One region of the Mesorhizobium sp. B4-1-1 genome, then DNA from elsewhere that is predicted to be linked to it. Evidence: riboswitches for the same ligand, from Rfam matches in the RefSeq annotation. Region 1 holds a riboswitch; each other region holds the start of a gene.

Evidence for each region. Region 1 has a riboswitch for cobalamin ahead of FJW10_RS16015 (DUF1636 family protein). Riboswitches for the same ligand answer to the same signal wherever they lie in the genome.
Region 2: another riboswitch for cobalamin. It lies ahead of bluB (5,6-dimethylbenzimidazole synthase); the one in region 1 lies ahead of FJW10_RS16015 (DUF1636 family protein).
Region 3: another riboswitch for cobalamin. It lies ahead of FJW10_RS19535 (DUF1636 family protein); the one in region 1 lies ahead of FJW10_RS16015 (DUF1636 family protein).
Region 4: another riboswitch for cobalamin. It lies ahead of FJW10_RS13425 (CbtB domain-containing protein); the one in region 1 lies ahead of FJW10_RS16015 (DUF1636 family protein).

Annotation. Positions count from the first base shown of each region.
Region 1 is NZ_VFTH01000010.1:84,106-91,770, forward strand. It holds gene cobG (precorrin-3B synthase) at 1-727, opposite strand, end outside; gene cobN (cobaltochelatase subunit CobN) at 724-4,146, opposite strand; gene cobW (cobalamin biosynthesis protein CobW) at 4,165-5,202, opposite strand; gene FJW10_RS16015 (DUF1636 family protein) at 5,199-5,630, opposite strand; cobalamin riboswitch at 5,670-5,873, opposite strand; gene FJW10_RS16020 (winged helix-turn-helix domain-containing protein) at 5,903-7,102, opposite strand; gene FJW10_RS16025 (NADH-quinone oxidoreductase subunit A) at 7,437-7,665, shown strand, end outside.
Region 2 is NZ_VFTH01000003.1:92,819-100,483, reverse strand. It holds gene FJW10_RS05235 (TetR/AcrR family transcriptional regulator) at 1-345, shown strand, start outside; gene FJW10_RS05230 (hypothetical protein) at 475-1,458, shown strand; gene bluB (5,6-dimethylbenzimidazole synthase) at 1,560-2,291, opposite strand; cobalamin riboswitch at 2,334-2,511, opposite strand; gene FJW10_RS05220 (histone deacetylase family protein) at 2,628-3,554, shown strand; gene FJW10_RS05215 (exodeoxyribonuclease VII small subunit) at 3,558-3,809, shown strand; gene FJW10_RS05210 (DUF2277 domain-containing protein) at 3,855-4,121, shown strand; gene FJW10_RS05205 (pirin family protein) at 4,131-5,051, shown strand; gene dxs (1-deoxy-D-xylulose-5-phosphate synthase) at 5,173-7,080, shown strand; gene FJW10_RS05195 (hypothetical protein) at 7,231-7,521, shown strand; gene FJW10_RS05190 (GFA family protein) at 7,518-7,665, opposite strand, start outside.
Region 3 is NZ_VFTH01000014.1:34,528-42,192, forward strand. It holds gene FJW10_RS19500 (DHA2 family efflux MFS transporter permease subunit) at 1-143, opposite strand, end outside; gene FJW10_RS19505 (HlyD family secretion protein) at 555-1,757, opposite strand; gene FJW10_RS19510 (MarR family transcriptional regulator) at 1,754-2,233, opposite strand; partial or broken gene FJW10_RS19515 (phosphatidate cytidylyltransferase) at 2,365-2,541, shown strand; gene FJW10_RS19520 (iron ABC transporter permease) at 2,549-3,535, opposite strand; gene FJW10_RS19525 (ABC transporter substrate-binding protein) at 3,919-4,866, opposite strand; gene FJW10_RS19530 (ABC transporter ATP-binding protein) at 4,899-5,687, opposite strand; gene FJW10_RS19535 (DUF1636 family protein) at 5,684-6,067, opposite strand; cobalamin riboswitch at 6,263-6,469, opposite strand; gene FJW10_RS19540 (AraC family transcriptional regulator) at 6,703-7,536, shown strand; gene FJW10_RS19545 (bifunctional helix-turn-helix transcriptional regulator/GNAT family N-acetyltransferase) at 7,573-7,665, opposite strand, start outside.
Region 4 is NZ_VFTH01000008.1:60,790-68,454, reverse strand. It holds gene FJW10_RS13450 (FAD-dependent oxidoreductase) at 1-27, shown strand, start outside; gene FJW10_RS13445 (mandelate racemase/muconate lactonizing enzyme family protein) at 83-1,192, shown strand; gene FJW10_RS13440 (DUF2934 domain-containing protein) at 1,291-1,614, shown strand; gene FJW10_RS13435 (PilZ domain-containing protein) at 1,825-2,205, opposite strand; gene FJW10_RS13430 (histidine phosphatase family protein) at 2,247-2,819, opposite strand; adenosylcobalamin (AdoCbl) riboswitch at 2,905-3,048, shown strand; gene FJW10_RS13425 (CbtB domain-containing protein) at 3,049-3,258, shown strand; gene FJW10_RS13420 (CbtA family protein) at 3,421-4,161, shown strand; gene FJW10_RS13415 (hypothetical protein) at 4,213-4,797, shown strand; gene FJW10_RS13410 (DMT family transporter) at 4,863-5,810, shown strand; gene FJW10_RS13405 (AraC family transcriptional regulator) at 5,870-6,772, opposite strand; gene FJW10_RS13400 (SDR family oxidoreductase) at 6,877-7,632, shown strand.

The DNA of each region.
Region 1 (7,665 bases):
GGGAATTGCCAATCTCCCCCCTTGAGGGGGAGATGTCCGGCAGGACAGAGAGGGGGGTGACGGAGTGCCAACTTGCGAGTGAAATAAGCTGTCTCTCCGACAAATCGCGCGTGTGCGCTTCGCGTCCCTTTTCGGCAACCATCCGTAGTGCCGCCACAGCGATGTCGCGGGATGTATCGGCATCGACCGTCGCGAGCAGCCTTGAACTGCGCCCGTCGCCAGCAACCGACACGCTCCAAAGAACATCGCCTCCAGCCCCCACCGCCTTCAGCCGCACGTCGGCCGTCACGGCATCCAAGCTCAACTGCCCGCCGCCATCGACAACCACCGACACCTTCGGTCCCAGCCTTGCCGTCAGCCCGGCCTCTTCGATCGCCACCCTCATCCGCTCAGCCAGAGGGCGCGGGTCGGCAATCTCCTGCGGATCGATTCCCGCCAGCGGCCCGACTTCGACCGGCACGCCGCTGCGCACGGCAATGCCAAGCGCATCCACCTCCGCCGCCAGCAGCCGCGCGCTGTCCGCCGTCAAACCACGGATCTGCAGGCTACCGCGCGCGGTCACTTCCATGATGCCGTTGCCGTGGCGCAAGGCGGATTCGCCGAGTCCGATCAGCGACTTCGGGGCAAGTCCTCCAGCAACCGGATTGAGCCGCACCAAAAGCCCGTCGCCGGTTTGCATCGGTGCGCTCAGCGCAGGGCAGGCGCCGCGGCGCGAAAAGGCGTTCATGCCGCCACCCCGCTTGCCTGGGCCTCGGCAATCAGGGCCGCGAGATCGTCGTCGATGGAATTCCTGAGCGGATGCCAGAGGCCGCGCCGCCGCGCTGAGAGAAAGCGCTCGGCGATGGCCTTGGCGGCGGCCGGGTTCTCGCGCAGCAGGAAGGCGCGCACGTCCGGGTCGCCGACATAGGCGTCGTGTACGGCCTCGATCAGCGCGCCTGATATGGCATGCGTGGTTTCGGCGAAGCCGACCAGCCGATCGACGGTCTCGGCGAATTCCGAGGCGCCGCGCGGGCCATGGCGCATCTGGCCGGCGATGAAGCGCGGGTTGACGGCGCGGGCGCGGACCACGCGGGACACAGCTTCGCCGACCGAGCGCGGTTTCGGCTTCTTCGGATCGGTCGTGTCGAGCACGATGACGTCGGCATTCCGGCCAAGCGTGGCAAGGGCGGCCGAAAAGCCACCGATGAAGGCGACGTCGGCCGAGCCCTCGAGGATGTCGCGGCCGGGATCGTCGCCGGTGTGGACGAGGAGATCGGCTTCCGCGATCCGACCCTCGAAGGCGCCGGGCGCGGAGATCGCTTCGCCGTCGGCGCCGCCATAGGCGTGCGATGTCGCGTCGAGATAGGCGCGGCCGATCTCTTCGCGCGCGCCCCATTCGCCGCGCGACAGCAGGTCCTCGATGCCGGCGCCATAGGTGCCGGGCGAAGTGCCGAAAATGCGGGGGCCGATCTTGCCCTGAACGCGTGTCGCCGCGGCGAGCGGGTTCTCGGTATCGTCCTCGTCGCGGCTGGCGACGGCGTTGGCGGCGGCGTCGATCAGCGCGATCTGGGTCGGAAACATGTCGCGGAACAGGCCGGAGATGCGCCAGGTGACGTCGACGCGCGGGCGGCCGAGCGCCGCCGGGGGCAGCACCTCGATGCCGGTGACGCGGCCCGTGGCGGCATCCCATTGCGGCCGGCAGCCCATCAGCGCCAGGCCCTGCGCGATCTCCTCGCCGCCCGTGCGCAACGAGGCGGAACCCCAAAGATCGATGACCAGCGAGCGCGGCCAGTCGCCGTGGCTTTGCATATAGCTGCGCACCACTTCTTCCGCCGCCACCTGGCCGAGATCATAGGCAGTCGGCGTCGGCATGGTGCGCGGATCGGAGGTGAAGAGATTGCGGCCGGTGGGCAGGACATCGGAGCGGCCGCGCGCCGGCGCGCCGGCGGGGCCTGCCTTGATGTGGCGGCCATCGAGCGCGGCGAGCAGCGCAGACTTCTCGGCTTCGGCGCTTTGCCGGCGTAGTGGATCGGCCTCGTCCTCCGGCGCGCGGCCATAGACATGCAGCCCATCCTTGACGGCGAAATCCTTGAGGTCGCAGAGCCAGGCGTCGATGCGGCGCAGCGCTTCGTCCGGAGCGTCTGTGCCGGCAACGCCGGCTTCAGAGGCCAGGCCGGTCTTTTGCGCCGTCTCGACGATCAGCCTAGCCAGACGGTCGCGGCGACGGCGGTCGAGGCCGTCGGCCTGGGCATATTCATCGACCAAGCGCTCCAGCTTCTGTTGGACCTCGTCGAGGCCTGCGCCGGTCAGCGGCGGCGGCAGATGGCCAAGGGTGACGGCCGAGATGCGGCGCTTGGCCTGAGCGGCCTCGCCGGGATTGGAAACGATGAAGGGATAGATGACCGGCAACGATCCAGTGACGATCTCGGGGAAGCAGGTTCCGGAGAGCGCGACGGTCTTGCCTGGCAGCCATTCCAGCGTGCCATGCGCGCCGACATGGATGATGGCATCCGCGCCGAGCGATTTTTGCAGCCAGAGGCCGAAGGCGATCAACTCGTGGCGCGGGGGGAGCGTCGGGTCGTGATAGTCGGCGCGGCGGTCGGCCGAGCGGCCGCGGTCGGGGGCCAGTGCCACGGTGACATTGCCGAAGGTTGCGGCGCGGAAGGGGAAGGTTGCCGAGGCCGGCGCCTGGCGCCAATCTATCCGTTCTGCCTTGCCCCATGCCGCCTCTACTGCATCACGCGCTACCCCCGGGAGTTCGTCCGAAAGGTCGAGGTAGTCCTGCAGGGCAAGGCCAAACCCACCAACCTCCAACACATCCAGCAACTCCCGTGGTGATTGCGGAATCCCCTCAACCACGTAGCCCTGTTCCTTCAGGTCATGCAGCATGGCGAGCACGCTTGACGGCACATCAAGCCCGACGGCATAGCCGGTCCGCCCGGGCGCGCTCGGATAATCCGGGATCAGGATGGCCAGCTTGCGCTCGACCCGCTCCGTGCGTTGCAGGCGGATAAACGCCGCGATCCGCTTGGCAACCTGCGCGACACGGTCCGCTTCGGGCTGGTTGGCGAAGGCGCGGAAGGCGAGCGCCGGGTCGGTTTCGACCTCGCCCTTGAACGAGATCGCGCCGGCAAGGATACGGCCGTCGAGCTCGGGCAGCACGACATGCATGGCGAGATCGGCAGGCGCCAGGCCGCGCTGGTTCTTCTCCCAGACCTCGCGTCTTGTCGTGGCGACGATGACCTGGAACACCGGCACACCGGCACGGTCGAACAGGGTTTCGGCGCCGGGTTCCGCGCCGGAGGCGAAGGCGGTGGCGGTGACGATGGCGGCGGGATTCAGCGAGGCGATCGCGTTTTCGACGAAGGCGAGAGACGCCGGATCCTTGAGGCTGGAAACGAAGATCGGCACAGGGACCATGCCTTGCGAATGTAACGCCTCGGCCAACGCGTCGATCGGCGCGATGTCTGCGGCAAGCAGCATGGAACGGTAGAAGAGGATGGGGACGACGAGGTTGCCAGCGCCGAGTTCCGTCGCCCCCCTCTCTGTCCGGCCGGACAGAGAGGGGGGCGACGGATCGCCGACATCGATGATCTCAGGCTTCTCCACGACTCCCAGCCCCGGCCGATAGTACCCCGCCTTCGGCACTTTGACCGGTTCGGCCACGGCCGCATCCGACCCGGCAAGTCGCGCCAGCCTTTGCACCAGCGCGCTCATATTGGCCGGGCCGCCCTCGCGGAAATAGCCGAGCAGGGCGTCGATCTCGGCGCGCGGCAGGGTCGAGGCTTCGATCAGCCGCTGGTCCTCGTCATGGCTTTCGCCGGGCAGCAGCGCCAGCTTGATGCCGCGGTCGCGCGCGACCGCGGCGAGCTGGTCGCAGCCGTAACGCCACCACTCAAAGCCGCCGAGGATGCGCACCAGGACGACCTTGGCGTGACGGGCGACGCTGTCGATCCACAGATCCACCGACATCGGATGGCGAAGGTCGCGAAGGGCCGCCAGCCGCATCGAGGGTAGCCGCTCCGCATCGGCCTTCCAGGCGGTGGCCAGACCGGCGAGATCGCTGTCGGTGAAGGACAGGGCCACGACATCCGCAGGCGTCTGCCTGAGGTCGATCGGCTCGGCGAGATCGTCGAGCGAAGCGGATGTGGTGGCGAGGATGTGCATCGTTTTTTGGTGTTGGCCTCAGCCGGCGAGGATACGCTCGATCGCCGGGCGGTTCAGTCCCTTGAGGCCGATGACGACGAGCCGCGAGCGGCGGTCGTCCTCGGCCGTCCAGGCGCGGTCGTAATAGTGGTTGACGCGCGGGCCGACGGCCTGGAGCAAAAGCCGCATCGGCTTGCCGCCAACCTCGACGAAGCCTTTGACGCGCAGCACGTTTTCCTGCTCGGCGGCAAGGGCGACGCGCTCGGCCAACTCGTCGGGATTGGCGACCGACGGGATGTCGATGACGAAGGAATCGAAATCGTCGTGCTCATGGTCGAGCTCGTCGTCGTGATGGGTCTTGCGGTTCTCGATGTCGTCCTCGACGGCGAGCCCGAGGCCGAGCATTACCGACGGGTCGACCTTGCCCTGCGCGGTCGGAACGACCTTCACGGCGCGCGCGACATGCTTGCCGATGACGGCGTTCGCACGCTGCGACCCGGCCGCATCCATCAGGTCGCTCTTCGACAGGATGATCAGGTCGGCGCAGGCGATCTGGTCCTCGAATACCTCTTCGACCGGATCGTCATGGTCGAGCGTCACGTCCGCGGCGCGCTGCGCCTGCAGGGCATTCATGTCGGAAGCGACACGGCCGTCGGCCAGCGCCGGACCGTCGACCACGGCAATGACCCCATCGACCGTCACGCGGCTCTTCACGCTCGGCCACTGGAAAGCCTGGACGAGCGGCTTCGGCAAAGCGAGGCCGGAGGTCTCGATCAGGATGTGATCGACCTTGGGGTTGAGCGACAGGATCTGGTCGAGCGCCGGCACGAAATCGTCGGCGACGGTGCAGCAGATGCAGCCATTGGCGAGCTCGACGATGTTTTCCTCCGGGCAGGTGTCGACGCCGCAGCCTTTCAGGATCTCGCCGTCGATGCCGACATCGCCGAACTCGTTGACGATGATCGCCAGCCGCTTGCCCTTGGCGTTCTCCAGCAGGTTGCGGATCAGCGTCGTCTTGCCGGCGCCGAGGAAGCCGGTGACGACGGTACAGGGCACGCGGGAAACGGAAGCGTTCATGGTCGGTCCTTCAGCATGTCGAGGGGCGGGATGCGGGCAACGAGGCCGCGCTTGAGAGAATCGGGCCGGCCGCGCCAGGGAATCAGGCCGTCGGTCGAGGTGGCGAAGAGTTTCGCGCCGGCAACGAGGTCGGTGCCGCTGGTGGCATTCAGATCGCCGAAGACGTAGCTCCAGCAGCCGTCGCGCAGCAGCGCGGCGCTGAGCCGGCGCTTGCAATTGCCGAGGCATTCAACGGTGCGGATGTTGATGTTTTCGCCGGAGGCAGCCCGGCGCGTGTCCTCGGCGAGCAGCGCGCCGGCACGCGGATGGGCATCCGAGCCGGTTTCGTCGCGGCAGGAGGAGCACACGATGACGGTCACGCCGGCCAGCGCGTCGGGCTCGGACGAAATATCCGCACTATTTGCCGGGAAACTGCCGTTGCGATCCAAAACCAGGCTCCTTGCCCGGAAAACCCGCCGGGCATTCGGATACTTAAAGTCTCAGACGGCAGGTCTCCTGGCTCGCGAGTCGTCGCCTTGAATGCCGCCTTCCCGGGAACATCCCAGTGGTTTTCGGCCGGGGCTCGTCGCTTACAGTTGCGGGGACAGCCGCGGATTTGGGTGTTGGCCCGCACCGCATTCCCTCTTGGCTCCTCCCTTTGCCGGGAGAAGACCGTCTGCGGCGGATTTAGGCTTACGGCCGGGTGCCTGTCAACGCACGGCTACGACATCACGATGTCGGCCAGCGCCGGTCCCAGGTCGCCGGCCGGCGTCACTTCGATCGCTCCCAGGCCGAGCCAGCCCTGCATTTGCTGCAGTTCGTCGAAGAGTTGGACCGCCGTTTCGGCGGGAGCGCCGGTCTCGGCGTAGGCGGCATGGACGCGCAGCACGCTTGCCGGCCGATCGGCCCTCAGATCGACGCGGGCGACGATGCGGTCGCCAAGCAGGAAGGGCAGCACGTAGTAGCCGTATTGGCGCTTTTCGGCCGGCGTGTATATCTCGATACGGTAGCGGAAATTGAACAGCTTTTCGGTGCGCGTGCGTTCGAAAACCAATGGATCGAACGGGGCGAGCAGGGCGCGTGCCTCTATCCGACGCGGAAAGCGGGCGTCCTTGTGGAGATAGGCGGTCTTGTCCCAACTCTCCACCGTCACAGGCAGCAGTTCGCCCGCTTCGACCAGTTCCTGGATGCGGTCTTTCGTATCGCCCGGCGCGAGACGAAAATAGTCGCGGAGGTCGCCATAGGTGGCGATGCCATGGGCGCGGGCCGAGATGCGCAGCAATTCGCGATGCGCGTCCTCGACCGAGGGTACGGGAAGGTCGAGCACAGCCTGCGGCAAAACGCGCTCGGGCAGGTCGTAATAGCGTTCGAAGCCGCGCCGGTAGGCGGTGGTGATGCGTCCGGCCCAGAACAGCCATTCGAATGCGTGCTTGGCCTCGCTCCAGCCCCACCAGCCGCCATTGCCCTTGTGGCCTTCGATGTCGGACGCGGCGATCGGTCCGCGTTCGGCGACCTGCGCATAAATCTCGTCGATCATCGCCTTGCGCTCCCGGCCCCATTTCGCCAGGCCGAGATACATCTCGTCGCCCTGCTCGGCGCGCAGCATGCGCCAGCGCATCAAAGGGTAGGTTTCGACAGGCAGGAACGACGCCTCATGCGCCCAATATTCAAAGACCGCGCGCTTGCGGCTGACCGCGGCGTTGTCGAGCAGCGCAAGCGGGTAGGGGCCGAGGCGAGAATAGAGCGGCATATAATGAGCACGCACCACGGCGCTGACGGAATCGATCTGCAACAGGCCGGTTCGTGAAAGCACGCGAGCAAGGTGGCGGCGATCCGGAACGCCGCCGGGCCTAGGGTCGTTGAATCCCTGCGCTCCGAGCGCAATGCGCCTCGCCATGGCCAGCGAAATCTTGTCCTTCATCGAGGCGTCCTTGCCCTGATCATTTGCCGCATTTTTAGCCGGTGATTCCGACGATGCTAGCAGGCAAATGGCGGGAGATATGTCAGGAGAGAAAAGTGGAGTAAAAAGCGAAGGAAATCAAACAGGAGCGGATCGGACCAGTTTCTTCCGATAAGGCGTCCAGGGCCGCGATTTGAACAAGGTTTGACTTGCGTCACCGAAACCGCTGCGCTAACCCTCGCCGCGTTGCAGCATGGGCCCCCTTAAAACGGTTCAGCGGTTAAACTGTCACGCTTCCGCATTAGAGTTCGTTGCTGTAATCAAAGTGAACTGCCCGCCTAAGGAAAGCCGCCGCATGAGCGCACTCCTGAGTTCATATCTGCCGATCGTCCTGTTCATCGCCGTGGCGCTGGTCGTCGGCCTTGCGCTGCTCATAGCGCCGTTCCTGGTGGCCTACCGCAATCCCGACCCGGAAAAGCTTTCCGCCTACGAATGCGGCTTCAACTCATTTGACGACGCCCGTATGAAATTCGACATCCGCTTCTACCTGGTGTCGATCCTGTTCATCATCTTCGATCTCGAGG
Region 2 (7,665 bases), on a different contig from region 1:
CGTTGGCAGCATTTCGTCGATGAATGCACCACCTATATCGAGATGGCGCTGGAGCCGGAAATCCAGCGCATCATGTTCCGCGACGGCCCGGCGGTGCTCGGCGACCCGGCGCAGTGGCCGAATGCCAGCGCTTGCACCGCCTCGATGACCGATCATCTGACGAAGCTGCAGGACGAGGGGGTGGTCGTTCCAGAGCTTGATCCTGAGACGACCTCACGGCTGATCAATGGCGCCAGCAGCCAGGCCGCGCAGCGCATCGCCAATTCGAACGATCCCGAAGCGACGTCGAAGAAGGTGATCGCGGCGTTCAAGCAACTGCTCGAAGGCTTGCGCAAGAGGGTTTGACGGCACGCTTGGGTAACCAAGCATAGGGTTGTGCACCGGTTTCGGATCGGTGCAACCCTGCCGCGATTGACAATCAATAGGGCGAGCGCATCCTCCCCGGCCATTCTCTGAAGGTGTGGGGTTCGGGGCATGTGGGACTTCAGCATCGGCAGGTCGGTGTCCATCATGATACGGACGTGGCTGTTCATCGTCTTTCGCATGATCGTCTATTTCGGCATCACGGTAGCCTACATCATGGCGACCGGCACGGGCGCCAGCGTCGGCTACGGCGCCGGTCACATCTCGACCGATCCGGACGGCCCGATGTCCTTCGCGCTCTGGGGCGGCGTGGTCGGCTTCGGGGTCGTCTCGATCGCTGTCTACTGGATCCGCGAATACATCCTCTATGTGCTGAAGGCGGGCCATATCGCCGTCATGGTGCATCTGATCGACGGCCACGATGTCCCTGACGGCCAGAACCAGATCGCCTATGCCAAGGAAGTGGTCACCCAGCGTTTCGCCGAGGCCAACATCCTTTTCGTCGTCGACCAGCTGGTCAAGGGCGCCATCCGCGCCATCACCGGCCTGATCGGCGGCATAGCCGCCTTCCTGCCGATCCCGGGTCTGAGCGGCCTGGTCGGCTTCATCAACACCATCATCCGTATCTCGCTGACCTATGTCGACGAGATCATCCTCGGCTACAACATCCGCATCAAATCGAGCACGCCTTTCGAGACGGCCAGGCAAGGCGTCGTCCTCTACGCCCAGAACGGCAAGCACATGGTCAAGAACGCCGTCTGGCTGGCGGCGATCATGTGGGGCGTGTCCTTCGTCATCTTCCTTTTGATGCTGGCGCCCGCGGCCGCGATCCTCTGGGTCATGCCGGGCCAGCTTGCCGGCTGGGCTTTCGTGCTGGCCATCGTCTTTGCCTGGGCCTTCAAGGCGGCCTTCATCGAGCCCTTCGCCATTGCCTCGCTGATGCAGGTCTATTTCGCAGCCATCGAGGGCCAGGTGCCCAATCCCGAATGGGACCCCCGGCTGGCCGAGGCCTCGTCCAAGTTCAGGGAACTGCGCGACAAGGCGCTGGGCTCCTTCGGCGGCGGCTCGCGCTGGGATACGCCCCGGGCCGCCTGATCAGGATTTCGAAGGACGGCCTAAAGCGCGTCGCGTCGAAACGGATTCACGCGACGCGCTTTAGGTCGTTGCTTGATGCATGTCGTTGTCGCAAACCGAGGTCACTTTTGCGCGACATGCATTAGCCTTGCGATCGCCGATTTGAGCGGCGCCTCGCCGGCGCCGCGAAAAGTCTCGCTCATCACAAGCTCCGGCAGCGATAGGCGCTTTCCCCAGCCATGCGCCTCGAGGTCAGGCTTCGGCGCGAAGGCAGAGACGCGGCCGACGCAGAGATAGGCGATCGGCGTCACATGTTCCGGGATCGACAAGAGCTGCTTCAGCGCTTCCGTCTCGATGATGCTGACCCAGCCGACGCCGACACCCTCGGCCCGCGCCGCCAGCCAGAAATTCTGCACCGCGCAGACGGTGCTGTAGAGGTCCATCTCCGGATTGTGCCAGCGCCCGAGCGGCGAATCCTTCGACCGCTGCCGGTCGCAGGTGATGCACAGATTGAGCGCGCTTTCGCAGATGCCCTCGAGCTTCAGCTTTCGGTACAGCGCCTGCCGTTCCGCCTCGATCGCCGGCAGCTCCTGCTCGCGCGCGGCGAGGAACAGGTCGCGCACCTGCCGACGCCTGCCTGCATCGCGGATGACGATGAAGTTCCACGGCTGCATGTAGCCGACCGACGGCGCATGATGCGCGGCGGTGATCAGCCGCGCCAACACGCTGTCGTCGAGATCGTCGGGGACAAAATGGCTGCGCACGTCACGCCTGGTGAACATCGCCCGATAGACCGCGTCGCGCGCCAATTGGTCAAAGTCGTCGCCGCTCGCGGCGATCGCTGCTGCCGTCATCGCTTTTCCCCTTGCGACAAGCAATTTCCCGCCTGACCAAGCGGAAAACCATGTCTGCCGGGCCGGTCTTCTGGCTCGGGATCCTCCCGCATCCGGCGCCTTCCCGTCATCGACAGTGGCTTTGCCGGCGCGGTCCCCCTCACAGCGTTGGGCACGCCACGGAGTTCAACCGTGTTCCCGATTCTCCCGCGTCGCGGGCACCAGGCAGCGAGGAGACTTTACAGCGTAGCCTAAGCCGCGCCAATGGCGCCAGCGACACGGGCTGGCGCAATTTTCCCCAGCCATTCGGCTTTCCAAACATGGTCATCCGCGCCGCGGGTGCCTAGATTAGGCGCCATGGCCACCCGTCTCTACACGCATCCGATCTTCCTGGAACACCTCACGCCGCCCGGCCACCCCGAGCGGCCCGACCGCCTGCGCGCCATCGAACGCGTGCTCGACGACGACGCTTTTTCGGCGCTCGACCGCGTCAAGGCGCCGGAAGGCGATGAGAAAACGATCCTCTATGCGCATCCCGAGGATTTCGTCGAGCGCGTGCGCGCGGCGATCCCTGAGAACGGGATCGTGTCGATCGACGCCGATACCAGCGCCAGCCCGAAAAGCTGGCAGGCCGTGGTGACGGCGATCGGCGGCGCCAACGCGGCGGTGGACGACGTCTTCGAGGGCCGCGCGGCAAACGTCTTCGTCGCCGCCCGTCCGCCGGGTCACCACGCCGAAAAGACCACCGCGATGGGCTTCTGCCTGTTCAACACGGCCGCGATCGCCGCCCGCTACGCGCAGAAGAAGCATCAGGCCGAGCGCGTCGCCATCGTCGACTGGGACGTCCACCACGGCAACGGCACGCAGGACATTTTCTGGGACGACCCGTCGGTGCTCTATTGCTCGACGCACCAGATGCCGCTTTATCCCGGCACCGGAGCGAAAAGCGAAACCGGCGCCGGCAACATCATCAACGCGCCGCTCGCGCCGCAGACCGGCAGCGACCTGTTCCGCGACGCCTTCCTGTCGCGTGTGCTGCCGTCCATCGATGCCTTTGCGCCGGACCTGATCATCATTTCAGCCGGCTTCGACGCGCACCACCGCGATCCGCTGGCCGAGATCAATCTGACCGAGGACGATTTCGACTGGGCAACCGGGCAATTGATGGAACGCGCCGGCCGCCACAGCTCCAACAGGCTCGTCAGCCTGCTTGAAGGCGGCTACGATCTGCAGGGACTGGCATTTTCAGTCGCCGCCCATGTCGGGCGGCTGATGAAGGGATAGGGTATGGCATTGGAAGACAATGAGGACGTCAAGGCGATGAGCTTCGAACAGGCGCTCGACGCGCTGGAGAAGATCGTCGATGATCTTGAGCGTGGCGACGTCCCGCTCGACCAGTCGATCAAGATCTATGAGCGCGGCGAAGCGCTGAAGGCGCATTGCGACCGGCTGCTGAAAGCGGCCGAGGACAAGGTCGAGAAGATCAGACTGTCGCGCGACGGCAAGCCGGTAGGAACGGAGCCGTTGGACGCAGAGTAATTTGGACGACGGTGAGGCAGACAAAGCAGGTAAGGAGTTCAAGCTATGTGCCGCAACATCAAGACCCTGGCCAATTTCGAGCCACCGGCGACCAATGACGAAGTGCATGACGCAGCGCTGCAATTCGTGCGCAAGCTGAGCGGCTCGACCAAGCCCTCCAAGCGCAACGAGCATGCCTTCCACCATGCGGTCGAGGCGATCACAGCTATCGCGCGCGAATTGATCGATTCGCTCGAAACCAACCAGGAACCGCGCAATCGCGAGGAAGAAGCTGCCAAGGCGAAGGCCAGGTCGGCGCTGCGTTTCGCCTGAGGATCCGACATGAGCTTCTTTCCGGGAAACGATCCTGAACCGGGCGATGCCTTCGCCTGCGACCAGATCGAGTTGATGGTCGTCCCCAACGCCAAGGACATTGGCGGCTTCGAGGTGCGCCGCGCCCTGCCGACGGCGAAGCGCCGTCTGGTCGGGCCGTTCATCTTCTTCGACCGCATGGGGCCGGCGATCCTGCGCGCCGGCCATGCGCTCGACGTGCGCCCGCATCCGCATATCGGGCTTTCCACCGTCACCTATCTGTTCGACGGCAAGATCAGGCATCGGGATTCGCTCGGCACCGAAATGGTGATCGCGCCGGGCGACGTGAATTTGATGACAGCCGGGCGCGGCATCGTTCATTCCGAGCGCACGCCGGAGGAACTGCGCGGCGCGCCGATGTCGGTCTCTGGCCTGCAGACCTGGCTGGCGCTGCCCGACGGCAAGGAGGAGATTGCCCCGGTGTTCGCTAACACGTCGGTGGCCCGCTTGCCGCAGATCGATGCCGAGGGTGTCAGCGGCCGCGTCGTCATTGGCGCGTTCTCAGGACTGCGCTCGCCCGTGGCGACCGCCTCGGACACGCTTTACGCCGATCTCAGGCTGGCGGCGGGCGCGAGCGTGAAGATCCCGGCCGATGCCGAGGAGCGCGCCATCTACACGCTGGAAGGCGACGTCTCGATCGCCGGCGATATTTTCCCGGCCGAGCGGCTCCTGGTGTTCAAGCCGGGCGAGGAGATCATCGTTTCCTCCGAGCGCGGCGCGCATTTCATGCTGTTCGGCGGGGCTTCGCTCGGCTCCAAGCGCTATATCTGGTGGAATTTCGTGTCGTCCTCGAAGGAACGCATCGAGCAGGCCAAGCAGGAATGGAAGACAGGCCGCTTCGATATCGTTCCCGGCGATGAAGAAGAGTTCATCCCGCTGCCGGAGAATTAGGGTCCGCTTGCGCGTCACTGGCGCGCATTTACATTCGTCCGCCGGCGGCCTATTCCGCGCATGATTATGGCGCAATCTGCTGATAGCGCCGTGTCGATCGATTGACGCAGGACGCGCCCGAGTGAAGCCAGACACGCCGCTGCTCGACAAAGTCCGCATTCCGGCGGATTTGCGGACGCTCGATGAGGGCGCGCTGCCGCAATTTGCCGCGGAACTGCGCGCCGAGCTTATCGACGCCGTCTCGCAGACCGGCGGCCACCTCGGCGCCGGCCTCGGCGTCGTCGAGCTGACGGTTGCCCTGCATTATGTCTTCGACACCCCGAACGACCGGCTGATCTGGGACGTCGGCCACCAGGCCTATCCGCACAAGATACTGACCGGCCGCCGCGAGCGCATCCGCACGCTGCGCCAGGAGAGCGGCCTCTCCGGTTTCACCCGGCGCGCCGAGAGCGAATACGACCCGTTCGGCGCCGCGCATTCGTCGACCTCGATCTCGGCAGGCCTCGGCATGGCCATGGCGCGCGACCTGTCGGGCGGCCGCAACAATGTGATTTCCGTCATCGGCGACGGCTCGATGTCGGCCGGCATGGCCTTCGAGGCCCTGAACAATGCCGGGGCGCTCGACGCCCGGCTGATCGTCATCCTCAACGACAACGACATGTCGATCGCGCCGCCGACCGGCGCCATGAGCGCCTATCTGGCCAGGCTCGCCTCCGGCAAGGCTTATCTCGGCCTGCGCGATTTCGGCAAGAAGCTGACATCCTATCTCGGCAAGCGCGCCGACCGCGCCATCACCCGGGCGGTCGAGCATGCGCGCGGCTACGTCACCGGCGGCACCCTGTTCGAGGAGCTCGGCTTCTATCACATCGGCCCCATCGACGGGCACAATCTCGAACATCTGATCCCGGTGTTGAAGAACGTGCGCGACAACGGCAAAGGCCCGGTGCTGATCCATGTCGTGACCCAGAAGGGCAAGGGCTACGCGCCGGCGGAGGCCGCGGCCGACAAATATCACGGCGTCAACAAGTTCGACGTCGTCACCGGCGCGCAGGCCAAGGCGCCGGCCAATGCGCCTGCCTACACCAAGGTGTTCGCGGAAAGCCTGATCCAGGAAGCGCGTGAGGACGACCGTATCGTCGCCATCACCGCCGCCATGCCGAGCGGCACCGGCCTCGATCTGTTCGGCGAGGTGTTCCCGAAGCGGACTTTCGATGTCGGCATCGCCGAGCAGCATGCGGTGACCTTCGCCGCCGGGCTGGCCACCGAAGGCTACAAGCCCTTCGCCGCCATCTATTCCACCTTCCTGCAGCGTGCCTACGACCAGGTCGTCCACGACGTTGCGATCCAGAAATTGCCGGTGCGCTTTCCCATCGACCGCGCCGGTTTCGTCGGCGCCGACGGCGCCACCCATTGCGGCGCTTTCGACACCACCTTCCTGGCTACGTTGCCGGTCTTCGTCGTCATGGCCGCCGCGGACGAGGCGGAACTGCGCCATATGGTGCGCACCGCGGCTGCCTATGATGAGGGCCCGATCGCCTTCCGCTATCCGCGCGGCAACGGCGTCGGCGTCGACATGCCGGAGCGCGGCTCGCTGCTCGAAATTGGCAAGGGTCGTATTCTCAAGGAAGGGACCAAGGTCGCACTGCTTTCCTTCGGCACACGGCTGCAGGATTGCCTTCTGGCGGCCGAGGAACTCGGCGCGGCGGGCCTGTCCACCACCGTCGCCGACGCCCGCTTCGCCAAGCCGCTGGACGAAGATCTTATCCGCCGGCTCGCCCGCTCGCACGAAGTGCTGGTGACCGTGGAGGAGGGCGCGATTGGCGGTTTCGCCAGCCAGGTGCTGCATTTCCTGGCCCATGAAGGCCTGCTGGAAAGCGGCCTTAAGGTACGGCCGCTGGTACTGCCGGACGCGTTCACCGACCACGCGAAACCCGAAAAGATGTATGCCGATGCCGGCCTGGATTCGGCGGGTATCGTGCGCACTGTCTTCGCGACGCTCGGCCGTGGCGTTCAGGCGCAGCGCGCCTGAATCAAGACTTCAAGACCCTGAATCGGTTTGCCGGCTTTCGGATGTAACCATTTGTTAACGCTTCCGTTTGGCGGTTCGCTTACCCTGTCTCTTGGCCGATTTTCAACGGCGCCCTGCTAGAAGTTCGAGCCAGGCAGGGAGATAACAAAAATGAAAACGCTTCTGTGCGGCATGGCGCTTTTGGCGGGCATGGCCGCGCCGGCGACAGCTGAAACGCGTTACGACCGCAACCTTGAAAAGGCGGTGCTGGATATCGTCGCCGGCAAGATGGGCAACATCCGCGGCGCCTTCTCCTACAAGCAGGTTCCTCAACTCGTCATGGTGCCGGAAGCGACGACGCCGGCTGTGCCGGCGCCGGTCGAGCCGCCGCGCAGGCAAGCTTCCGGCAATGATGGTCTGACGCCGGCCGTCGAGCGCCGGGTTTCGCGAACCGTATTTTAGAACCACATATCGCGCACGCAGCGGCCGTCGCGCGGCAGGTCGTCATACGCATCGAGGCCGTCGAAATGGTCGATCGGCAGGTCGGCGACGCTTTCGGGCGGCGCCAGCCTGACATTGACGGCGATGCGCGTGCGGCCGCTCTTG
Region 3 (7,665 bases), on a different contig from region 1:
GACGCGCCGAGGTCGCCGGTCATGGTCGGCAGCGCGACATTGGCGATCGTGGTGTCGAGCGCCTGCATGATCGTCGCCAGCATCAGCGCGACCGTGATCAGTCCGCGATGCGGCACTTCCTTGAAGGCTTCGGGCGTGCTCATGGTGCTGAACTTCCAGCAGGTAACAAAAACGTGTAGACTAGAGCATGATGCCGAAAAGTGTGAAGCGGTTTTCGGACGACATCATGCTCTATCTCTTTGATTTAGAGGCGGATTCAGATTTCAGGTCGAACAGACCTGAAATCATCCGGCTCTAGGTTTCCGGGCGGCAAAGCCTTCCGTTGAGAGACCTTCATCGCGGTGGGACGCGACTATCGATGTGGGGGTTACATCGACTGAAAGTCTCTGGCAGAGCGGATTGCTGCCGCCCGGAAACCTGAGGACCGACGGGTCCGCGACGAGGCCTCGGCTTTCGGACCAGCCGCGATGCGGCTTGCCTCGCTGATCCTTGTCACTCCTCCCATCAGACCAATCCCCTCAATGCCCGCCGCGTCGCGACGGGCCTCGCTGTCGTTACTGCGCGTGCTCCCCTGCCGCGGCGTGGCCGAAGATCGACGGCAGGCCGCGCGCCACGCCGGTGTCGACGGTGACGGTGGCGCTCATGCCGGTGCGCAGCGCCATCTTGGCATCGGGATCGGTCAGTTCCAGCCGCACGGGAATGCGCTGCGTGACCTTGACCCAGTTGCCGGTGGCGTTTTGCGCGGGCAGCAGCGAAAACTCCGCGCCGGTGCCGGCGCCGATCGCCGTGACGATCGCCTCGAAGGTGCGGCCCGGATAGGTGTCGACGACGATCTCGGCCTTCTGGCCCGGCTTCATGTTGGTGAGCTGGGTTTCCTTGAAATTGGCGTCGATCCAGGTGTCGCCGGTCTCGACCAGCGCGAACAGCGGCGTGCCGACGGAGACATACTGGCCGACCTTGAAGGACGCGGCCTGGTAGATGACGCCGTCGGCCGGCGCCTTCACCGTCGTCTGCGCCAGATCGTAGGCGGCCTTGTCGCGCGTGGCCAAGGCCGCCATCACGGTCGGATGCTTGTCGGTCTCGATGTCCGGATTGCCGCCGAGCGCCGCCTTGGCGCTGACGATGCCCTGCTCCGCGACGGCCAGCTGCTGCTTGGCCTTGTCGAGGTCGTTGCGGGCCTGGTCGAGCGAGGACTTGGCGTTAATGCCCTTCTGCGCGAGATCGGCGGCGCGGCCATATTGCGACTGCGCATAGTCGACTTCGCTGGAGGCGGATTTTTCCTGCGCCGTCGCCTGGCTGTAGGCGGCGCGCAGCTGCTCGACGTTGAGGCGCGCGGCGGCGACCGCCGCATCGGCCTGGGCCAGCGCGATCCTGTAAGGCTCGGGATCGATGACGAAGAGAAGGTCGCCCTGCTTGACCATCTGGTTGTCGGCAATGCCGACCTGGACGATACGACCGGCCGTGTCGGAGGCGACCGAAATCCTGGCCTGCTGCAGATTGGCGTTCTCGGTTTCCTGATAGCGCCCACCCGTCACCCAGACATACGCGCCGCCGGCGAGCAGGGCCAGCGGCAGCGCGACCATCAACAGGAAGCGACCGGGGCGGCGCTTCTTCGTCGGCGCGACCGGGGCCGGCTGCGGCGCAGGCGCCACCGCGACAGGAGTGGCCGCCGGCTGTGCGGGCGCCTCAGCGACCGGCTGCGCCGGCGCACTCAGCTTCGTGACGTTGTCGTCTTCCCGCTTGGCTACCGCGCTCATGCCGCTGCCCCTTCCCTGCTCTTTATCTTTTCGAGGGACGATGCCTCGCCGTCCGTCAGGTTCCGCACGATGGTGTCCAACACCCGGATCAGGATGCGCCGCTCTTCGGGCGAAACACCGGTCAACGACTCCTCATAGACCTCGCCGGCAAGGCTTTTGACATCGGCGTAAGCGGCGCTCGCCTTGTCGGTCGGGAAGATCATGCGCACGCGCCGGTCGGTGGCGTCCTGGCGGCGCTCGATCCAGCCGCCCTCCTCCATGCGGTCGACGAGGCGCGAGACGCTGATCGGCTCGATTTCGAGCAGCTCGGCCAGCCGCGCCTGGGTGATGCCTTCTTCCTTGGCAACGCGCACCATCAGCCGCCATTGCGCCGAGGAAAGGCCCAACCCACTGGCACGCACCTCGAAACGCTTGCGCATCAGGCGCTGCACGTCGTGGATCAAAAACCCCAATCTGTCGATACCATCTGAAACCATGAGCGATACATATAATAAGCGTGCTTACTATTCAAGTGGATGCTTTGTGCAAGAAGCCGGCAAATCGAGATATCAGGGATCCGATGCGTCGATGGTTAGCGTCCGGTGAAGATAGCTCCGATGCCTTCGTCGCCTGCACGATGGGATTTCTCGGCGGACTCGTCGCCTCGGCGATCAAGCGCGACCAGGGCGTCAAGGATTGGGGCCACCTGATCGAAGGTCATGGCGGCATGCTCGACCGCACCGACAGCTTGGTCTTCGCTGCGCCGATCTTATTCCACATCGTGCACCATTTCTGGACGGTTTAATAACCGGTCAGAGCCGGTTACGCATCAGCAAGATGACGACGAAGAACGCGCCGAGCGAGCTGGTGATGATGCCGATCGGCAGTTCCTGCGGTGGCAAAAGCGTGCGGGCCAGCAGATCGCTCGCCAACAGCAGGATGGCGCCGAACAGCGCGCAGGCGATGACCAGATTGCGATGCAAGGGGCCGGAGAGCGGCCGGCTGAGATGCGGGATCATCAGGCCGACGAAGCCGATGACGCCGGCCACGGCAACGAGAATGGCGGTCGCCAGGGCGGCGACGAGGAATGTCGCGCGGCGCATCCTCGCCACCGACACGCCAAGGCTCTCGGCGGCGCTTTCGCCGGCGAGGAAAGCATCGAAGCGGCGGTGGTTCCACAGGCCATAGGCGAGGATGATGCCAGCGCCAAGCGCCGCCAGGCCGATATTGTCCCAGCGGGCAAGACCGAGCCCGCCCATGGTCCAGAACAACACCGAGTGGGCGGCGCGCTGGTCGCCGGCGAACACGAGATAGTTGGTCAAGGCAGTGAATAGAAATGAGACGGCGAGGCCGGCCAGGATCAGCCGCTCGGGCCCCTGCCCCTTCACCCGCGACACCAGCAGAAGCACAATCGCCGCCGCCAGCACGCCGCCGGTGAAGGCGGCAAGCGGCAGCGTCCAGACGCCGAACGTGTCGCCGAATACGGTGATGACGGAGACCGCGCCCGCCGCCGCGCCCGAGGAGAGGCCAAACAGGAACGGATCGGCGAGGTCGTTGCGAGTGACCGTCTGTAGCAGCGCGCCGACCACGCCAAGGCCGGCGCCGACGGCGATCGCCAGCAACGTGCGCGGCAGCCTCAGGTCGACGACGATGCTGCCGACCGGGCCGGATGGGCTCTGGCTGCCCAGTCCGGCCGCATGCGCCAGTGCGCCAACGACCTGGCGCAGAGGTATCAGCGTCGAGCCATAGGCGATCGAAAGCAGCCCGAGCGCGACCAGCAGCGTCGCGCCAAGCATCATGGCCAAAGCGAACGATCGGCGGCGCAGATTCACGGCGTGGGACCTGCCGCCGCGATACCGGCGTTCGGGATTAGCCGAGGCATCCGCGACTTCGTCGATGCCGCAAGGGGCCGTCCACCCATCATTCCGGGGCGAAGCAGGCGCGAAGCTCCGTCGCGTAGATGCCGTGACCTGGCACGAGAAGTGCCACGGTGCGGAATTCTGAGCAGCGGCAACGCCTCGGCGTCACGGAATGGATCCTTGGGTCTGCGCCGCCTCGCTTCGCTCCTTGCTCCGCCCGTGGATGACGAAGTCGCGAGTGTTTTGGCCAATCTCCAAAGCGGTCGATTCACAGGCACACGATCCGTCAATGAAGCCATCCCCACCCCTTCAGAACCCCAGACCTAAAACGCTTCCGGATGCATGGCCCTGGCGATCTTGCCGATCGCCTCGATATTGGCGGGTCCGGGCGTCAGCTCGGCGTAGCGCAGAGCGACGAAGCGCTCGTTCCTGACAGCGTCGGTCTCCTTCATGGCCGGATGGACTTTAAGGAAATCGAGCAGCTTCCTGTAGCCGCCGCCATCCTGGTAATCGAGCAGGATAAGGAACTGCGGATTGCGCGAGGCGACCGTCTCCCAGTCGGTGTTGCCCCAGCTCGTCTCCATGTCGGCCATGATGTTTTCGCCGCCGGCGGCTGCGATCATGGCGTTGGGAATGGCGAACTTGCCGGCGGTGAAGGGCTTGTCCTCGCCGGAATCGTAGAGGAACACGCGCGTGCCCTTGCGGTCGCCGACCTTGGCGGTGATATCGGCAAGCTCGGCCTTCCAGCCGGCGACCAGCTTTTCGGCCTCCGTCTCCTTGCCGAAGATCTTGCCGAGCTTCTCGACGTCGCCATAGAGCAAGTCCATCGAGGCGGCGGGCCGGTTCTTGTCGAGATGGACGCAGCTTTCGGTCAGCACCAGCGTCTTGATGCCGTGCGGGGCGAGCGTGTCGGGCGTGACCTCGCCGCCCGGTTTCATGCCGTAGTACCAGCCGGCGAAGAAGAAATCCGGCTGCACGGCAACGAGGTTTTCCAGCGTCGGATATTTTGGCGCCAGCTCCGGGATGGAGCCCTGCTCCGCCTTGAACTCGGGGCCGACCTTGTACCAGCCGGTGATGCCGGTAAGCCCGACGATCGACGGCTGCAGCTTCAGCGCGAAGGCCATCTCGGCCATGTTGAGGTCCTGGATGACGGCGCGTTCTGGCGGTGCATCGAAGGTGAGCGGCTTGCCGCAGCTGTCGACGGTGACCGGGAAGGCGAAGGCGGCCGAGGCGAGAAGCGAGAAGGCAAACGACAAAGCGAGGCGTTTCACGGGGTGGTGCTCCTTGTTTGGGTTGGGCAGGCTCAGGATGACGAGGAAGCGCGCGTGGGCAGTTCGAAGACGGTGAGCTCGCGGTCCTCGGTCGGGTGCCGCAGGCGCAGCACGTCGATGCCGAAAACCTCGCGGATATGCGGCTGCGCCAGCGCCTCGCGGGGCGGCGCCAGCGCGTGCAGCCGGGCGTTGCTCATCACCGCGACGTTGGTGGCGAAGGGCGCCACCAAGGCGAGATCGTGCAGCACGGCGACCACGGTCATGCTGAATTCGGCCACCAGTTCGAGCAGTTCTGCGCGGGCGCGCGGATCAAGGTGGTTGGTCGGCTCGTCGAGGAACAGGATCTTCGGCTCTTGCGCGATGGCACGGGCGAGCTGCGCGCGCTGGCGCTCGCCGCCGGAGAGCGAGCCGATGCTGCGCGCGAGCAGTGGCAAGAGCCCGGTCCGGCGCAGTGCTTCGACGACGATGTCGCGGTCGTCGTGCCGGCGCCTCAGGCCGGCATGCGGGACGCGGCCAAGCTCGACATAGTCGATGAGCGCCAGCCGTGGATCCGGCTGGTCCGTCTGGCCGACGACGGCGATGCTGAGCGCCCGCTCGGCGGCGGTGATCCTATCCAGCCGGCGCCCGGCCAGGCGAACCTCGCCGTGGCTCGGCGACAACGCCCCGCACAACATGCGCAGCAGAGTCGTCTTGCCGGCGCCGTTCGGGCCGATGATGGCGAGGCGCTCACCCGCCGCCAGCGACAGGCTGACATCCTCGACCAGCGTCCGGCCGTTTGCCGTGGCGCCCAGATCGCGGGCTTCAAGCAGGGGCGCGCTCACCGGACTTGCTCCCTGGCCTTACCCGCGGCGGGGATGCGCGCCAGTATCTTGCCGGCGAGCCTTGCCGGGCGCTGGCCGGAATTGCACCAGCCGTCGGGCAGCGAGGCATAGAGCCTGGCAAATTCCACCAGCGCGCCGGCGTCGGTGCCCCTGTCGATGGAACCGAAGAGATAGGTGGCTTTGCCTTGCGCCTTGAAGGCCACGGTGAGCGGCCGCGCGCAACCCGCCATGCAGTCGATGGTCTCGACGGCAAAAGAAGGCGCCGGTTGCAAGGAAAGCCTGGAACGCAGGTCGGCGCACAAACCCTCGCCGGACCTCAGCCCGGTCACGGTATCGCGACACAGAGAACAGACGATGATGCGATGGCTCGAGCGTTTCACCGTTTCACGGAAACGGCGAACCGCTCTATCTCTTTGTTTTGACGCAATTCCAGACGGAAAACCGCTACACACTTTTCCTGGAATTGTTCTCGAGGCGTCCAACATTTCCGTCACTTTCCAAAATGGCGACGGAAGGATGCTGGACGAGCCGGCCGACAAGACCGGCGCCCGCGTCTCCTCCCGGCACACCCCGTCCGGTCAACTCATGTCGATGGCAGGTCTCCTGGCTCGCGGGTCGTTGCGCCATCCGCCTTCCCAGCCTTGCCGGCCAGTGGCGTTTCGGATGGAACTCGCCGCTCACAGTTGCGGGGGCAGCCACGGGTTCAATCCAGACCGGATCTCACCGTGTTCCCTTTTCACCCCTCGCCTTGCGGCTCGGGGACCATGACGCAGCCATCGTAGGTTGTCCGCGTGCGAGTCGCAACGGCTTCTGTCCGCCCATGGCGCGAAAGACATGGCGGGATCCTCGTGTCGGTGCCGCAAGTCGCTTGCTTCGTTTTGATATGTAATAACATTACCAAATAGAATACGCTGCCTTGGCTTGTCAACGTCATTCGACTTCGCTCGAAGCGCAATTTCGATCAAACTGGCCGCCGGTGCGGGGACTAGTGTCGCCCCGCCAGATGCGAGGAAACATGAACCCGACCGAGAAAGCGCTGTGGTTTGTCGAAAGCCATCTGCCGGACGCGATCAGCCTCGACGAAATAGCGGCAAGCAGCGGCGTGTCGCGCTTCCATGTGACGCGCGCCTTCGGCGCCGCCACGGGACGATCGGTCATGGGTTATATGCGAGCGCGCCGCTTGAGCGAAGCGGCGCGCAAGCTGGCCGGCGGCGCGCCCGATATTCTTTCGGTCGCGCTCGATGCCGGCTACGGCTCGCATGAGGCTTTCACGCGGGCCTTTCGCGAGGCGTTCGGCACCACGCCGGAATTGGTGCGCGCGCAAGGCTCGACCCAAAACCTCGACCTCGTGGAGCCCATTCTGATGGACAGTTCGCTTCTCACCACTCTCGAGCCGCCGCGCTTCGAGACCAGCCGCCCCTTCCTCATCGCCGGTCTCGGCGAGCGCTACAGCTGCGAGACCAGCGCCGGCATTCCAATGCAATGGCAGCGCTTCGCACCCTATATCGGCAACGTTCCAGGCGAAGTGCCTGGCGTCTTCTACGGCGTGTGCACGAATGGCGACGATGCCGGCAATTTCGACTATGTCGTCGGGGTCGAGGTGACGGATTTCTCCGATCTGCCGAAGGATTTCTATCGCGTGCGTGTGCCGGCGCGGAAATACGCGGTGTTCTCGCATCGCGAGCACATCTCGGCCATCCGCCGGACCATCAACACGATCTGGAACAGCTGGCTGCCGCCATCCGGCCACGAAATCGCCGACGCGCCGGAATTCGAGCGCTATGGACCCGAATTCGACGCGCGCACCGGCAATGGCGGGTTGGAGATCTGGTTGCCGGTGAAGGGGTGAGCGCCTTCCCCTCACCTTGTGGGAGAAGGCAAAGAGCTAAAGTTCCAGATCCCACGTCTGCCCGACAAGGTCCTTGCCGAACGAATGGTGGCGTTCCTCGTCGACCAGCTTGAAACCCACTGCTTGATA
Region 4 (7,665 bases), on a different contig from region 1:
CCGACCTCGGCCAGGGCGCGGATGTAATAGGCGGGGCCTGCGAAGGCCCCGTTACCGACGTGTCCTTCGGAGGGAAGCCCGTATGCGTATCGACCGCATCAACGTCTATTCGGCGCAGCTGCCAGTCAAAGGCGGTGTCTACCGCATGGCGAGCGCCGACGTGGAGGCGCTGGACTCCACACTGGTCGAAATCGTCACCGATGATGGTTTTGCCGGCTGGAGCGAGACCTGTCCGATCGGCCCGGTCTACCAGCCGCATCATGCGCTTGGCGCCCGCGCCGCGATCGCCGAAATCGCGCCGGGTCTGATCGGCTCGGAGATCGCCTCGATCAGGCTGCTGGCGAAACAGATGGACGAGCGGCTCAGCGGGCACGGCTACGCCAAGGCCGCATTCGACATGGCGTTCCTGGACCTGCTCGGCCAAAAGCTCGGCGTACCGGTCTCGACGCTTTTGGGCGGCGCGCTGACCGACCGCGTGCCGGCCTATTATTCGCTGATCGTCGGGGCGCCGGACGAGACGGCGCGGATCGCCGCCGACAAAGTGAAGGCAGGCTATCCGCGCCTGCAGATCAAGATCGGCGGGCGCAACCTGGAAGAAGACGTGGCCGTCGTCCACAAGGTCTGGGAAGCGGTCGGCTACAAGGCTCGGCTAGCGGTCGACGGCAACCGCGGCCTGACGGTCGCCGCCGCGATACACCTCGACCGGCTCTGCCAGCAAATCCCCTTCGTCTTCGAACAGCCCTGCAACACGATGGACGAGATCGCGACCCTGAAGGGCCGCATCACGCATCCGGTCTATCTCGACGAAAGCACCGAGGACCAGAACGCCGTGCTGCGCGCGATCTCGCTCGGCATCGCCGACGGCTTCGGCTTCAAGGTCACGCGGCTTGGCGGCCTCACCAAGATGACGACGGTGCGCGATCTCTGCGCCATCCGTTCGCTGCCGCACAGCTGCGACGACGCCTGGGGCGGCGACATCATCGCGGCGGCCTGCGTGCATCTGGCCGCCACGGTCGAGCCGCGCCGCATGGAAGGCGCCTGGATCGCGCAGGAATACATCAAAGGCCATTTCGACGCGAAGCACCCGATCGTCATCAAGCAAGGCCACATCGCCGTACCGCAACGGCCGGGGCTGGGCGTGAAACCGGAGCCCGGCATGTTCGGCAAGCCGGTCGCCATCTACGGGCCCTGAGCGGACGCGCCTGGAACAGCGCCGGTCGATCACCTTCGCGATGCCACGGATCGTTCCGCCCTGTCCTGCGTTCTCGTGACACGCAAGGAGGAACGGCAATGGACGACGATCGGACCGAGAAGATCAGGCAGCGTGCCTATGAGATATTTCAACGCGAGGGCGGTATCCTCGGCAATCACGAACGGCACTGGCAACAGGCCGAGTTGGAGATCGACCGCGAGGCGGCCCTGCCGCTGACAGCGGACGATGCTCTGCCCGAAACGCGCGAGATCGACAGCGCCGATGTGCTCACGGTGGAGGCGCTTGCCATGCGCACCGGCATTTCCGGCGATGAGGCGCAGGAACTGCTCGACCGGCTGGGCAACGACCGCGCGGCGATCGAGCAGGCGGCGCGGAGTCTGAAAGCGAAGGGGCGGAGTTGATCCATATTAAATCGAGCGCGAGTTGAGGTGGGAAGCACGGCCTGCAACAGGTAAGCGAGCAGCGCCACCCAAACGGCTGTCCTGCTCATTCGCAAATCCCTGCTGGTCCGGCAGTGGACGCGCTCGCGGCGGCTGCGTTCCCGATATGCCAGGTTGCACGTCGCCTTGGGCAGGATCAAATCAGGAATTGCTGAGCGGCGAGCCCGCGTATCAGTCTTTCGGCGCGTTGCTGTAGAGCGCCACGCCGATGCGGTCGTTGCGCCGCCACCGCACCCAAGCGCGATAGGCCGTATCGTCGGCCGGGACCTCGAGCAGGAAGCGGTCTGGGATCTCCACATCGGCGCCGATGCGCAATTCCGCACCTTGCTCGTGCTGATTTCTGACCGAGCAGCCGATCCTAACGCCGGCGGCGATGATCGTGGCTTCCTTGAGCACGAATTCGCGCGCATGAAGACGGCGCTCGGTCTCGGGAAAATTGGCCATATCCGACGGGCTCCTCAGGCAAGGCTCTCCTCGCAACCGGGCAGCACCATAGCAGCGAGGCGTTTCCGTTCCGTTAGCAATCACTGAAACGCGGAACGGCAGCTTCATAGGCCGACCGCGTTCATCGGGATCTTTCACGCCCAGAGGGTTCAACCAGAGACGATGACACCGCTCGCATGCAGCACCCAGCGGCGGCCGTCGCCGCGGAACTCGGTGAGCGACAGCGGCTCGATGTCGATCTTCCAGACCGAGGAAAGCGGCGCGCCCAGAACATGCACCATGGCCGCGCGGATCGGCAGGGCGTGCGTGAGCCCGATGGTATGACCGCTCTCGGAAGCGAGGCGCTCCATCAGCGCGGCGCCGCGCCGGGCGACGGCGGCAAGCGATTCGCCGCCATGGGGCGCCGCGTCCGCATCGGCGAACCAAGCCGCCATGCCTTCCGGATCCTCTGCCTGCACCTCCTCGAAGCCTTTGCCGGCCCAGCGCCCGAAGTCCTGCTCACCAAGCAGCGGCTCGACCGTCGCCTCGAGGCCGAGCGCCTCGGCCGTCTGCCGCGCGGCAAGCGCCGGACTCGTCCAGACGCGGTCGGCGCGGCGCAGCGAAACGGCCAGCGCAGCGGCGCGGTCGATGGCTTGCGGCTCCAGCCCCTCGTCACTCGGAAAGCGCCTCTTGCGCATGGACCGCGTCGCGCCGTTTGCGATCATCGTAAGGCGGGCGAGCATCCCAAAACTCCCTGGTCCAGTGAAATTTCGGCCGCGCGAAGCCGTGTTGGCCATTACATGTCGTTGACAGGCGAACGAAGTGCTGACAAGTGTTTTAGCGCTATACGGGATTGGAAGCCGGTGCGAGTCCGGCACGGTCGCGCCACTGTGATCGGCACCAGCCGAAAGTCAGGCCTTATTCCGCAGCATTGTTCGATCAACGGGACGCAGTATCCCACGGGAGGTCAATATGTCCGACACCACCTTCGCCCCCAGCTACGGTCCGGTTGCGATTCCGGTTCGCGAGCTTCTGCCCTGGGCCATCTTCGCCGGCCTGCTGTTGATGCTGGCGATCTATTTCGTCGGGGCGGAAGAAGGCGCGACGTCGCTGATCCGCGGCACCTATGTGCACGAATTCGTGCATGACGGCCGCCACCTGCTCGGCTTCCCCTGCCACTAAGACGGGGTCAGCATCGCTGAACTCGCTTCGATTCTGGTCTAACGCGATTCCGGACGGAAAACCGGCACGCAGTTTTCCTGGAATTGCTGGGTTGGTTTAACGCTATTCCGGACGGGAAAACCGCTACGCACTTTCCCTGGAATTGCTTAGAGGGTTAACGACATGGTCGGAAAACTTTTGCTGCGCGGCATGCTTGTCGGGCTGGTTGCGGGGATTCTGGCATTCGCCTTCGCCCGCGTCTATGGCGAGCCGCAGGTCGACAAGGCGATCGCCTTCGAGGAACAGCAGGCCCAGGCGGCCGGCGAGGCGCCGCAGCCCGACATGGTCAGCCGGGTCACGCAGGCCGGCATCGGTCTCGCGACCGGCGTGCTGGTCTATGGCGCCGCCCTCGGCGGGCTGTTCTCGCTGGTCTTCGCCTATGCCTATGGCCGGCTGGGTTCGCTTGGGCCCCGTGGCACTTCGGCGCTCATAGCGCTGCTCGGCTTCCTGGCGGTGATCGTGGTGCCCAGCCTCAAATACCCGGCCAACCCGCCCGCGGTCGGCAATGCCGAGACCATCGGCTACCGCACGGAATTGTTCTTCATCATGATCGTGGTCTCGATCGCGGCGATGGTGGCGGCGGTCGGCCTAGCGCAGCGGCTGTGGACCCGGCTCGGCGCCTGGAACGCCTCGATCGTGGCTGGGCTGGCCTTCCTCGTGGTCTTCGCGCTGGTGAAGGCAGCCCTGCCCGACATCAACGAAGTACCGGAGAACTTCTCGGCGACGGTGCTGTGGCAGTTCCGCGTCGCCTCGCTCGGCATCCAGCTTGTGCTATGGACCGTCGTCGGGCTCGGCTTCGGCGCGGTTGCCGAGCGCGTGGTCGCGGCGCGCGACCAGCGCAGCCCTGCCCGCCGCTTCGCCTGAAATCCGATGCGTCGGCCGCCACGGTTCCTTGCCCTGGCGGCCATTTTCTTTTTGGCAACCGCCCTTTCGATCATGACGGCGGTAGCACCCGCCGAAGCGCATAGCGGATCCTTCGCCCCGCCTCCTCCCGGCATCCAGATCCCGAGCCTGACCCACGGCCAGATGGCCGTGATCGCGCGCTACCGCGGCGAGATCCTCGAGCTCGCCCAGCGCCAGACCGCGACCGACCCGACCTTCCGGCGGCTCTACAATCACGGCAATCTGCAATTCACCTATTGCCTCTGGGGCCTGATGCCGGGCAGCCTCGGCGACGAGGAGAGCCCCTTCAACGAATGCAGCCACGCCTACCTCGCCACCGCCAAGGCGCTGCTCACTTATATGGCGACGATGCCCTCAGCCGAACGCAACGCGAAAGCACTAATCTCCGATATCGACGCCGACATGGTGCGCAGCGGCGCGTCGTGGATCCTGTGCCAGTATAGCGGCGAGGCCTTCAGCACCGGCGCCGTCGTCGAGCCCAGATGGCGCGACATGGTCTTCCACCTGCCGAGCCTCTGCGTGCTGCTTGCCACGATGGCGGCGCTCGTCGTCGCCGCATGGTCCATCTTCGGCACGCCGCGCGCCCGCGCGGCCTAGCCGAGCGCTGCGCGCCGGCGTAAGCATCGGCAATTGTCCGGTTCCCGGATTCGCAGCCGCCAGCCATGTTCGCCCCCGAAGCCTTCGCCGTCACCGCCGCCTTGTGCAGCGCGCTGAGCTCCATGTTCCTGAGCGAGCTCAAGGGCCGCGTTCCCCTGCTCCAGCTTGCCCGCTGGCAGATGCTCGCGACCTTCGTGATGACCGGCTCGGTGTCGTTGGCGATCGGCGGCTGGCACACGATCGGACCAAGGGAGTTCTGGCTGCTTGCCGGATCGGGCTTCGCCGGCATCAGCATTGCCAGCACGACCTATTTCGCCACCATCTATTCGGTCGGCCCGCGTATCACGGCGTTGCTCTTCTCGCTTACCTCGCCTTTCGCCCTGGCGCTCGGCTATCTCGTGCTCGGCGAAACCATCAGCCGCTGGCAGGCGCTGGGCGTGGCGCTGGCGCTTGCCGGCATCGTGCTTGCCATCGGCATGCCGCGGCGGTTCCTCATGCGCGGCGACCTGGCGCCGGCGATGCCGGTCCTCACCCCTTCCACCGTGCCGGTCAGCACCGCGCCCGGCCCGCCGCTCACCGGGCGCCTGGGACCAGGCATCGTGCTCGGCGTCACGACCGCATTCGGCCAGGCGATCGGCACCCTTTTGGCGCGGCCGGCCATGGCCGCCGGCGTCGAGCCGTTCAGCGCCATGGCGCTGCGCTCGGGCCTAGCCGTGATCCTGTTCATCGCGCTCGCCGCGACGCCGTTCGGCAGGGGCAAGCGGGAGGCCGTCCGGTTCGGCACGGTCGGGCTCGCCGTGCTTTCCGCCTTCGTCGGCACCTCGCTCGGCATGTCCTGCCTGATGGCCGCGCTGCGCACCGGCAATGCCGGCATCATCTCGACGCTGTCCTCGATGACGCCGGTCATCATCCTGCCGATGTTGTGGCTGCGCAGCGGTCAGCGGCCGACCGCGGCCGCCTGGACCGGCGCGCTGCTGGCCATCGTCGGCACGGCTCTGATCAGCGTTAGGTAGATCAAACCGGCCGCCGCGAGCCCGCTGCCGTGGCGGCGACAGCAGTCGACATGCGGAACCTAGTGCGCCGCCGACCGGGCATAACGGCCGGGTGGCTGGCCGACATGACGGCTGAAGGCGGTGCTGAACGTGCTCGCCGAGCCATAACCGACTCGCGCGGCGACCTCGGCGATGTCCGCCTGCTCGCGGCGCAACAGGTCCTTCGCCAACGCCATGCGCCAGGCGAGCAGATATTCCATCGGCGGCACGCCGACGCCGCGCACGAAACGGTCGAAGAAGGCGGATCGCGAGAGCGCCGCCTCCTTCGCCAGTTCGACAATCGTCCACGGCCGCGCCGGATCGGCGTGCATCCGGCGGATCGCCTCGGCAAGCCGCGCGTCGCCCAAGCCGCGCAGCAGGCCGGCCGGCGCGTCGGGCGCCTGCGTCTGCCGCAGGGATTCTACCAGCAGGATTTCCACCAGCCGGGCAAGCACCAGGTCGCGCCCCGCATGCCGGCCAGAGGCCTCCTCGATAAGCAATTTGACCAAGGTCGACAGCCGATCGACGCCGCGGACATGCACCTGACCGGGCAGCAGCGAAACGAGCAGGCCGGAATCCTCGCCATCGAACAGGAAATAGCCGCCAAGCATGCGCAGATCCGGGGGGCCGTCCTGCTTGCCGTGACGCAGCTCTTTCGTTGCCGCCGCGGCAAGGTTGGGATCGATCAGCGTCGGAATGACCGGCTCGAAGCCCGTCATGGTGAAGCCAGGCGTGGTCGGCAAAAGGACGAAATCGCCTGCTTCCAGCGTCAAAGGCGGCTGGCCGTCCACCGCCAGCCGACAAGCTCCCTCGATGACCATGGCGAAGCTTGGATGGCCGAAATCCGCGTAGCGGACGCCCCAGCGCCCGGCACCGCTGATGCCCTTGGTGAATACGGCGCGCGGCCTGAGCAGGCCTATGACTTCGGATAGTGGATCGACCATATCCGGACTTTTGCAAACAAAATGTGGACTGTCAATTGTAGATAGTCCTGAATTTTGGCGATAAACCTTGCCGCAGTGAACACCAAGCAACAAGGACCAATCCCATGAAAACCGTCCTGATCACCGGCGCTTCCTCGGGCTACGGCCTGGAAACGGCGCGCCATTTCCTCTCGAATGGCTGGAACGTCGTTGCCACCATGCGCAGCCCCCGCGATGACGTGCTGCCGCATTCGCCGTCACTGCGCGTGCTTGCGCTCGACGTGACGGATGACAACAGCATCGCGGCGGCGGTCGAGGCGGCCGGGTCGATCGACGCGCTGATCAACAACGCGGGCATCGGCGTCGCCGGCGCTTTCGAGGCAACGCCGATGACGCATATCCGCAAGGTCTTCGAGACCAACACGTTCGGCGTCATGGCGATGACCCAGGCGGTGATCCCGCAGATGCGCGAGCGGCGCTCCGGCGTCATCGTCAACGTAACGTCGAGCGCCGCGCTTGCCCCCTTCCCGCTGGCGGCGCCCTATACCGCGAGCAAGCAGGCAATCGAAGGCTTCACGGGCTCGCTAGCGCTGGAACTCGCGCCCTTCAACGTGCTCGCCAAGCTGGTCGAACCCGGCTACGGCCCGACGACAAGGTTCTCCGCCAACACCGGCGTCAATGTCCAGGATCTCATCCCGGAGGCCTATGCCGAGTTCGCCAAGGCAATCTTCGGCAATCTCGCCAATCCGGCGATGACCGGGGCGCTGACCACCAGGGAAGCCGATGTCGCCGAAAGCGTGTGGCGGGCCGTCAACGACACGACCGGCACGCTGCGCTTTCCCGCCGGCGCCGATGCGGTCGCCCTGGCGCTGTCGGCCTGAGGGCAGCGGGCAAACGCCGGGGGTCAACGCCGG